DNA from 2 places in the Bradyrhizobium sp. LM2.9 genome. Region 1 is predicted to be linked to the other one. Evidence: riboswitches for the same ligand, from Rfam matches in the RefSeq annotation. Region 1 holds a riboswitch; the other holds the start of a gene.
The links. A riboswitch is a leader RNA that binds a small molecule or an ion and turns the genes downstream of it on or off. The one in region 1 is predicted to bind glycine.
Positions count from the first base shown of each region.

Region 2: it holds a riboswitch for glycine, as region 1 does, so the genes downstream of both, ACVWW3_RS37040 (FAD-dependent oxidoreductase) here and ACVWW3_RS00155 (D-amino acid dehydrogenase) in region 1, are expected to answer to the same signal.

Region 1 is NZ_JBSRYJ010000001.1:32,071-36,278, forward strand. It holds gene ACVWW3_RS00150 (ISL3 family transposase) at 1-839, shown strand, start outside; gene ACVWW3_RS00155 (D-amino acid dehydrogenase) at 1,162-2,409, opposite strand; glycine riboswitch at 2,473-2,561, opposite strand; glycine riboswitch at 2,565-2,662, opposite strand; gene ACVWW3_RS00160 (hypothetical protein) at 3,017-3,223, opposite strand; gene ACVWW3_RS00165 (D-aminoacyl-tRNA deacylase) at 3,696-4,208, shown strand, end outside.
Region 2 is NZ_JBSRYJ010000002.1:7,282,163-7,286,370, forward strand. It holds partial or broken gene tnpC (IS66 family transposase) at 1-629, shown strand, start outside; gene ACVWW3_RS37030 (UPF0149 family protein) at 626-1,249, shown strand; gene ACVWW3_RS37035 (FAD-dependent oxidoreductase) at 1,231-2,157, opposite strand; gene ACVWW3_RS37040 (FAD-dependent oxidoreductase) at 2,150-2,509, opposite strand; glycine riboswitch at 2,663-2,760, opposite strand; gene ACVWW3_RS37045 (hypothetical protein) at 3,774-4,208, shown strand, end outside.

The DNA.
Region 1 (4,208 bases):
CCAGCCACGCCTTCCTCGATGCGGTTCGCAAATCTATGCGCCAGGTCCGCGTCGCAGTCGGCTCCGCCACCATAAATCCCGACTTGCTGACCGCCGCCGAGCGCATCCAGTATGAGGGCTATCTTCGGCGGGAGGACACCAACGCGGCAATCCTCAAACAGGCCGAGACGGGCGTCTCCATAAAGGAGATCGTACGGCTCACTGGGCATAGTCGGGGTCTCGTCCGCAGGGTACTGAGAGGTCAGCGATCCGATGTGTTCAGGGTGCGCGAGAGCTCGCTCGAGCACCACCTGCCATGGCTCGACGCCCAGTGGGCTGCTGGTCATTGTAACGGCGCCAACCTGTGGCGTTGCCTCAAGGCGCAGGGATTTAGGGGCTCGATGCGGGTCGTCACCGAATGGGCGACACGCCGTCGGCGTGCCGAAACGCCCGATGCTCGGAGCCTACAGCGCGTGCCGTCCGCGAGAACTATCGCCCGCCTGATGACCAACGGCCGCGATACGCTCTCAAAGTCAGAGACGGTGACCATTGCGGCGATCGAACAAGGCGTTCCTCTCCTGGTGGAAGCTCGAGAGGTCATCACCGCTTTCCATACGATGATCCGCAAGAAGGCTCACGTAGATCTTGACCCATGGCTGGAACGAGCATGCGCAAGCCTCGTCGCGTCTTTTGCCAACGGTGTCATCAAGGACAAGGCTGCCGTCAACGCCGCGATCACGACGTCTTGGTCCAACGGACAGACCGAGGGCCAGATCACCAAGCTCAAGCTGGTCAAGCGTCAGATGTACGGACGCGCCAAGCTCGACTTGCTTCAGGCCCGCCTGATCGGCGTGATATGACCACGACTGCACAAAAATTGCGTCAGAGCCAAAGTTGCAAGCCGATTGACACGCATTCGCGAAAACAACATAGGGTCATGCAGACACCCTCGGTTAAACCGATGGTGATTGCGTTAAGGCTGCTGAAAGCGACGGCGCCAAGTGGCTCATCGGGGGATTCGCTTGAAAAATTGATTTCGTGCGTCCAAGCCACTCGTACGCCGGCCAGGCCTCGCTTCTTCCCTGGGTACGCAAGATCCTGCTGTGGCGCTCTGTCAAACAATGCGCTCCCGGCCTTAATGTGCCGGGAGCATGGTTTTGAAGAGCTGGAGAGCCCCGAGTATCAGGCCACGGATCGGCTCAGCCGAGCTTTACTGTCATCTGTCGCAATGACGTCGGCAACCATCTCAGCTGTGATAGCGGATAATGTCCAGCCCAGATGACCATGCCCGGTGTTGTAGAAAATATTCGGCCGTTTGCCTCGGCCGACCCTCGGCATCATGCTAGGTGTCATAGGACGCAGGCCCGCCCATGGCACCACTTGTGCGGTAGACACATCCGGGAACGCTCGCTCTACCCAGCGCACCAGAGGCTTGATGCGGTCCCAGCGGATGTCGCGGTTCTCGCCATTGAACTCGGCGGTCCCTGCGACGCGGAAGCGATCTTCTCCCAACCGACTGGTCACGATCTTGGTGGCCTCGTCGAGCAGGCTGACACGGGGCGCAGCCTTTTGGCTCGGTTTGTCCCGCAGCTCTACGGTGATGGAGTACCCCTTGACGGGATAAATGTTTATCTTGTCCCCCAGCATTGAAGCAATGCGGCGGCTGCCGACCCCAGCGCAGACTACTGCCCTTTCAGCTTTAAGTTCCTCGCTCAGAGGACCTTGTTGCCAGCGTACGACCACACCGTCTTGATCGGCTCGCATATCGCAGATCTCCGCACCAAAGACAAAGCGCACACCCTTTCGTTCGCAAGCCGCAGCGAGACCACGCGTGAACTTGTGAATGTCGCCGGTTGAATCAGAGGGGGTAAAGAAGCCGCCGTAGTACTGGTCGCTCAGCGCTGGCTCTATGGCGAGCATTTCGGAAGGCGTCACGGAGCGGCGATCCAATCCGCCCTGCAGCAGCAACTGATTTACCCGAGAAGCCGCGTCGAAATCTGCCTTACTCGAATAAACGTGCAATATTCCTCGTCGCTCCAAGTCGAAGTCGATGCTCTCCCGGTCGGCAAGCTCAAACAAATGTTGCCGCGCGGCTATCGCGAGCTTCGTCGTCTCGATCGTATTGCGGCGGTAGTGACGGATCTGACCTACGAACTCGGCGAGCCAAGAATACTTGTGAAAACTGGGGCTGGGGTTCAGCAGCAATGGTGCATCCTTGCGCAGCATCCATTTCACGCCTTTTACGATCGTTGCGAGACAATTCCAGACTTCGGCATTGCTCGCCGACAATTGGCCGCCATTGGCAAACGAAGTGTCCATTGCGGGGTAACGTTGGCGATCAAAGACCGTGACCGAATAGCCGCGGCAGGCCAAGGCATAGGCAGTTGTAACTCCGGTGACACCGGATCCGATAATGATGATCGTGCTCATCGTATGCTCCAAGACAGGGATGAATGAACGGTGAAATGGCTTCCGCCACAACTCCGTCCCCAAATCTGTCCGTGCACCTGAGAGCTTTCTCCGCTATCCTTGATAGATAACGGTCCCCTTCGGTGGGTACCAACCGGCACCTCTCTCCAGATCGTCCTCGGTGTGCAGTCCTGGGCCTGAGAGTTTCCTTGGGGAGTTGCTCCGTCGGCGGCGATGGGCCTGTCGGCCCACCGCACTCTCCCGCACACCATCGTCAGACGTCACCACACTTTCAGACGTGCGGCCTACATGTCAAGAGAGCTCACGAACCACGCGACAATCACACCGCATCGGAGTCGCTGGGAGAACGCTCTTTCGCCACTAAGATCAGCCGGATGAAGCCGCTGATGCCGATTGTAGCCGCGCGGGATGTCGCCGCTTTTCGGCACAATAGCCCGCTGGTCGCAGCAATGCTGCAAGCTCATCCAAAAAAACGCACGACGAGAGCACAAAAGCCGGTCTAATGTCCGGGCAGCGACGATGACGTAGCGCCTCTCAAAGCCGCGCGTCTCATGCAATTTGGTGTCAAGAATTCGCTGTATCTGGGCTTACGATTATCCCGCCGGTCTCACGCGGCGTTGATGGTCCCAGCCAGAACGCCAGCGTTCAGGTAAAGCAGCAGTGAAGTGCCGCCGGGCCCGTCCGCAATTTGAGGACTCTCAGTCTTGCGATTCGAAATGACCTTGAACGCCGAGTTTGCGCTGCTCATCGCATCTGAATGCGTGAACACCGCTATCGAGTGCTCCTCCAAATGTGTCTGGATGATTCCCGGCACGCACCCTGATGATCCGTCCCCGGCCAAGTGTTCAGAACTCTCGTCGAGCTTGATCCCGAACTCGTCGTCCTGCCTGCGAGATCTGCAAACGTGATCCGGTCACTCCGTCCGACGGGTGGTTCTTAGGCCCTATGGAGACGACGATGCTGCTTCCGGTCAGTGGTGCATTTAATTTGCGATCAACGCACTATGAATTCGACCGCGTTATCAATTCGGCAGATAAGTGCAGTCCTTCCCGACTGACGCGGGTTCCGACCGCAGCTCCGTCGAAGGCTTCGGCCGACCACGAACGTCACCTTGTGCCCGGCGCCGTGTTGAAGCGCGCTCAGGCATGCCTAGGTGGGTCTCTCGAGGCTGCTGCTTTGTTACATACGCCCGACTTTCAGGAGTGCGCTGCTCTTGGAAGTCGGGAGCCGCGCTCGGGGGCGACTCCTGCGCTCTCAATCCCGAGTGAAATTCAAGGAGGCAGGCAGTGAGACGTGCCGTCTTCATCTTTTGCGTTGACCGCGAAAAAGATCCGGTGGCGGGTCACGTTCTGAACGCCATCATGACCGGATGCACCCTTGTTTCGACGGGGCTCGAGATTGATGGACATCCGGTGCTCGAGGTCCCGGGCCTGCGCGACACTATCGTTTCGATCGTACGCACTAACGAGGTCGTAAGTAACGACTATGCGCGCTACGCACCCCTCTTCAATGAGCGGTTCGGTGACGCCGAGGTCATCGGCATAGTGAATTGGCACGAGGGTGCCAATGCGCCAAACGCCATTTTCTCGGTTCAAACGACTGGCGACCTGGCTACGGGGACTTTCAGCAAAGTTGACCCCCGAATTACTCGGGGGCTTCTTCTTGCCATTGAGGCCGAGCGCGTAACCTCTGATCTTCTTAACTTTCGCACTTACTTAGAGGCGACCCACTGGTCAGGCGTCAAAGCCGGCTATGCTGGGACCTGTCTCGCGGACTTGAGGCCTTCTGCAATCGACATC
Region 2 (4,208 bases), on a different contig from region 1:
CCTACAAGGCGCTCGCCCGCGGTCATGGCAGCGCGATCCAGCTCGCTTTCTGCCTCGCCCATGCCCGGCGCAAATTTGTCGAGGTCTACAAGACGACCCAGTCGCCATTCGCTCGCGAGGTGATCGAACGGTTGCAGGCGGTCTATGCCATCGAGGCCGAGATCCGCGGCAGCAGTGCCGAGCAGCGGCTTGCCGCCCGCCGCACCAGGACCGCACCACTGATGGCGGCGCTCAAGGCGCGGCTGACGGCAACGGTCGGCCAGCTCTTCTCCCAGTCGAAGCTGGCCGAGGCCATCAACTACGCGCTCAATCACTGGGACGGACTGACGCTGTTTCTTCGCGACGGCCGCGTCGAGGTCGATCCCAACACGGTCGAGCGTTCCATGCGCCCGATTGCAATGGGAAGACGCAACTCATTGTTCAGCGGCAGCGAAGGCGGCGCCGAGAGCTGGGCGATCCTGTCGTCGATCGTGAACACAGCAAAGCTTCATGAGCTCGATCTGCAGGCCTACTTGTCCGACGTGCTGGAGCGCATCGTGTCTGGGCGAACCAAGAGCCATCAGCTGCACGAGCTGCTCGCCTGGAACTGGAAGGCGGCCCGCGAGCGCATCGCACAAGCCGCCGCATGAGCCCGCGTCGCCATTCAGCATCGTCGTCGATGGCCGCAGCCGCGATGCCGCTTGCGGAGCTCGAGCGGTGGCTCCAGGTTCGTGTCGATCGGCACCCTGCCGCCACCAGTCTCCCCATGCTCGATGGCTACGTCGCCGCGATCGTGGCCGGACCGGTGTCGATCAGCCCGCTCGACTGGATCTGCCCGCTGCTCGCCATCGATGCCGATGCTTTCAACCACGGCGGCACTCCGGAGTTCGCAGCGATCTCCGCCGTCGCGCTGCGCCACAACGAGATCAGCCAGATCCTTTCGACCACGCCTAGCCAGTTCGAGCCGATGCACCGGCGCAAAGCCAATGGCGACGTCGATCCGCGACCCTGGTGCCAGGGATTCTATGCCGCAACGCGGCTCAGGCCGTCGGCGTGGGCGCCGTTGCTGGACGCCAGCAACGTCAATCATGGCCTGCTTCTGCCCATCCTGCTGCACTGTCGCGACGATCAGGGCCGGCCGTTGCTCGGACCGGCACGAAGCGGGCGCGAGACCAGGGATTTTCTGCGCAACGCCCACGCCGATCTTCCAGCGGCCGTCGAGGCCATGCGCCAATACTGGATGCCGATCCGCTACGCTCGCGCCCGCTGATCACCGCAGACGTGGGAGCTCATACCGGTTACGCTCGACCGAGCTTTACTGTCGTCTGTCGCAATGACGTCGGCAACCATCTCAGCTGTGATAGCGGATAATGTCCAGCCCAGATGACCGTGCCCGGTGTTGTAGAAAATATTCGGCCGTTTGCCTCGGCCGACCCTCGGCATCATGCTAGGTGTCATAGAACGCAGGCCCGCCCATGGCACCACTTGTGCGGTAGACACATTCGGGAGCGCTCGCTCTACCCAGCGTACCAAAGGCTTGATGCGGTCCCAGCGGATGTCGCGGTTCTCGCCATTGAACTCGGCGGTCCCTGCGACGCGGAAGCGATCTTCTCCCAACCGGCTGGTCACGATCTTGGTGGCCTCGTCGAGCAGGCTGACACGGGGCGCAGCCTTTTGGCTCGTTTTGTCCCGCAGCTCTACCGTGATGGAGTACCCCTTGACGGGATAAATGTTTACCTTGTCCCCCAGCATTGAAGCAATGCGGCGGCTGCCGACCCCAGCGCAGACCACTGCCCTTTCAGCTTTAAGTTCCTCCCTCAGAGGACCTTGTTGCCAGCGTACGACCACACCGTCTTGATCGGCTCGCATGTCGCAGATCTCCGCACCAAAGATAAAGCGCACACCCTTTCGTTCGCAAGCCGCAGCGAGACCACGCGTGGAACTTGTGAATGTCGCCGGTTGAATCAGAGGGGGTAAAGAAACCGCCGTAGTACTGAGCGCTGGCTCTATGGCGAGCATTTCGGAAGGCGTCACGGGGCGGCGATCCAATCCGCCCTGCAGCAGCAACTGATTTACCCGAGAAGCCGCGTCGAAATCTGCCTTACTCGAATATACGTGCAATATTCCTCGTCGCTCCAAGTCGAAGTCGATGCTCTCCCGGTCGGCAAGCTCAAACAAATATTGCCGCGCGGCGATCGCGAGCTTCGTCGTCTCGATCGTATTGCGGCGGTAGTGACGGATCTGACCTACGAACTCGGCGAGCCAAGAATACTTGTGAAAACTGGGGCTTGGGGTTCAGCAGCAATGGTGCGTTCTTGCGCAGCATCCATTTCACGCCTTTTACGATCGTTGCGAGACTATTCCAGACTTCGGCATTGCTTGCCGACAATTGGCCGCCATTTGCAAACGAAGTGTCCATTGCGGGATAACGTTGGCGATCAAAGATCGTGACCGAATAGCCGCGGCAGGCCAAGGCATAGGCAGTTGTAACTTCGGTGACACCAGATCCGATACTGATGATCGTGCTCATCGTATGCTCCAAGACAGGGATGAATGAACGGTGAAACGGCTTCCGCCACAACTCCGTCCCCAAATCTGTCCGTGCACCTGAAGCTTTCTCCGCTATCCTGATAGACAACGGTCCCCTTCGGTGGGTACCAACCGGCACCTCTCTCCAGATCGTCCTCGGTGTGCAGTCCTGGGCCTGAGAGTTTCCTTGGGGAGTTGCTCCGTCGGCGGCGATGGGCCTGTCGGCCCACCGCACTCTCCCGCACACCATCGTCAGGCGTCACGACACTTTCAGACGTGCGGCCTACACGTCAAGAGAGCTCACGAACCACGCGACAATCACACCGCATCGGAGTCGCTGGGAGAACGCTCTTTCGCCACTAAGATCAGCCGGATGAAGCCGCTGATGCCGATTGTAGCCGCGCGGGATGTCGCCGCTTTTCAGCACAATAGCCCGCTAGTCGCAGCAATGCTGCAAGCTCATCCAAAAAAACGCACGACGAGAGCACAAAAGCCGGTCTAATGTCCGGGCAGCGACGATGACGTAGCGCCTCTCAAAGCCGCGCGTCTCATGCAATTTGGTGTCAAGAATTCGCTGTATCTGGGCTTACGATTATCCCGCCGGTCTCACGCGGCGTTGATGGTCCCAGCCAGAACGCCAGCATTCAGGTAAAGCAGCAGTGAAGTGCCGCCGGGCCCGTCCGCAATTTGAGGACTCTCAGTCTTGCGTTCGAAATGACCTTGAAGGCCGATTGTGCGCTGCTCATCGCATCTGAATGCGTGAACACCGCTATCAGTGCTCCTCGAAATGTGTCTGGATGATTCCCGGCACGCACCCTGATGATCCATCCCCGGCCAACTGGTCAGCGTCGAGCTTGATGCCGAACTCGTCGCCCTGGCTGCGAGGTCTGCAAACGTGATCCGGTCACTCCGTCCGACGGGTGGTTCTTAGGCCCTATGGAGACGATGATGCTGCTTCCGGTCAGCGGTGCATTTGATTTGCGATCAGCGCACTATGAATTCGACCCTTGTCATCGCTTCGGCAGATAAGTGCAGTCCTTCCCGGCTGACGCGGGTTCCGACCGCAGCTCCGTCGAAGGCTTCGGCCGACCACGAACGTCACCTTGTGCCCGGCGCCGTGTTGAAGCGCGCTGAGGCACGCCTTGGTGGGTCTCTTGAGGCCGGGCGCCCGACTTTCTTCAGTGCGCTGCTCTTGGAACTCGGGAGCCGCGCTCGGGGCCGACTCGTACGCTCTCAATCCCGAGTGAAATTGAAGGAGGGAGGCAGTGAGACGTGCCGTCTTTATCTTTTGCGTTGACCGCGAAAAAGATCCGGTGGCGGGTCACGTTCTGAACGCCATCATGACCGGATCCACCGTTGTTTCGACGGGGCTCGGGATTGATGGACATCCGGTGCTCGAGGTCCCGCGCCTGCGCGACACTATCGTTTCGATCGTACGCACTAACGAGGTCGTAAGTAACGATTATGCCCGCTACGCACCACTCTTCAATGAGCGGTTCGGTGACGCCGATGTCATCGGCATAGTGAATTGGCACGAGGGTGCCAATGCGCCAAACGCCATTTTCTCGGTTCAAACGACTGGCGACCTGGCTACGGGGACTTTCAGCAAAGTTGACCCCCGAATTACTCGAGGGCTGCTTCTTGCCATTGAGGCCGAGCGCGTAACCTCTGATATTCATAACTTTCGCACCTACTTAGAG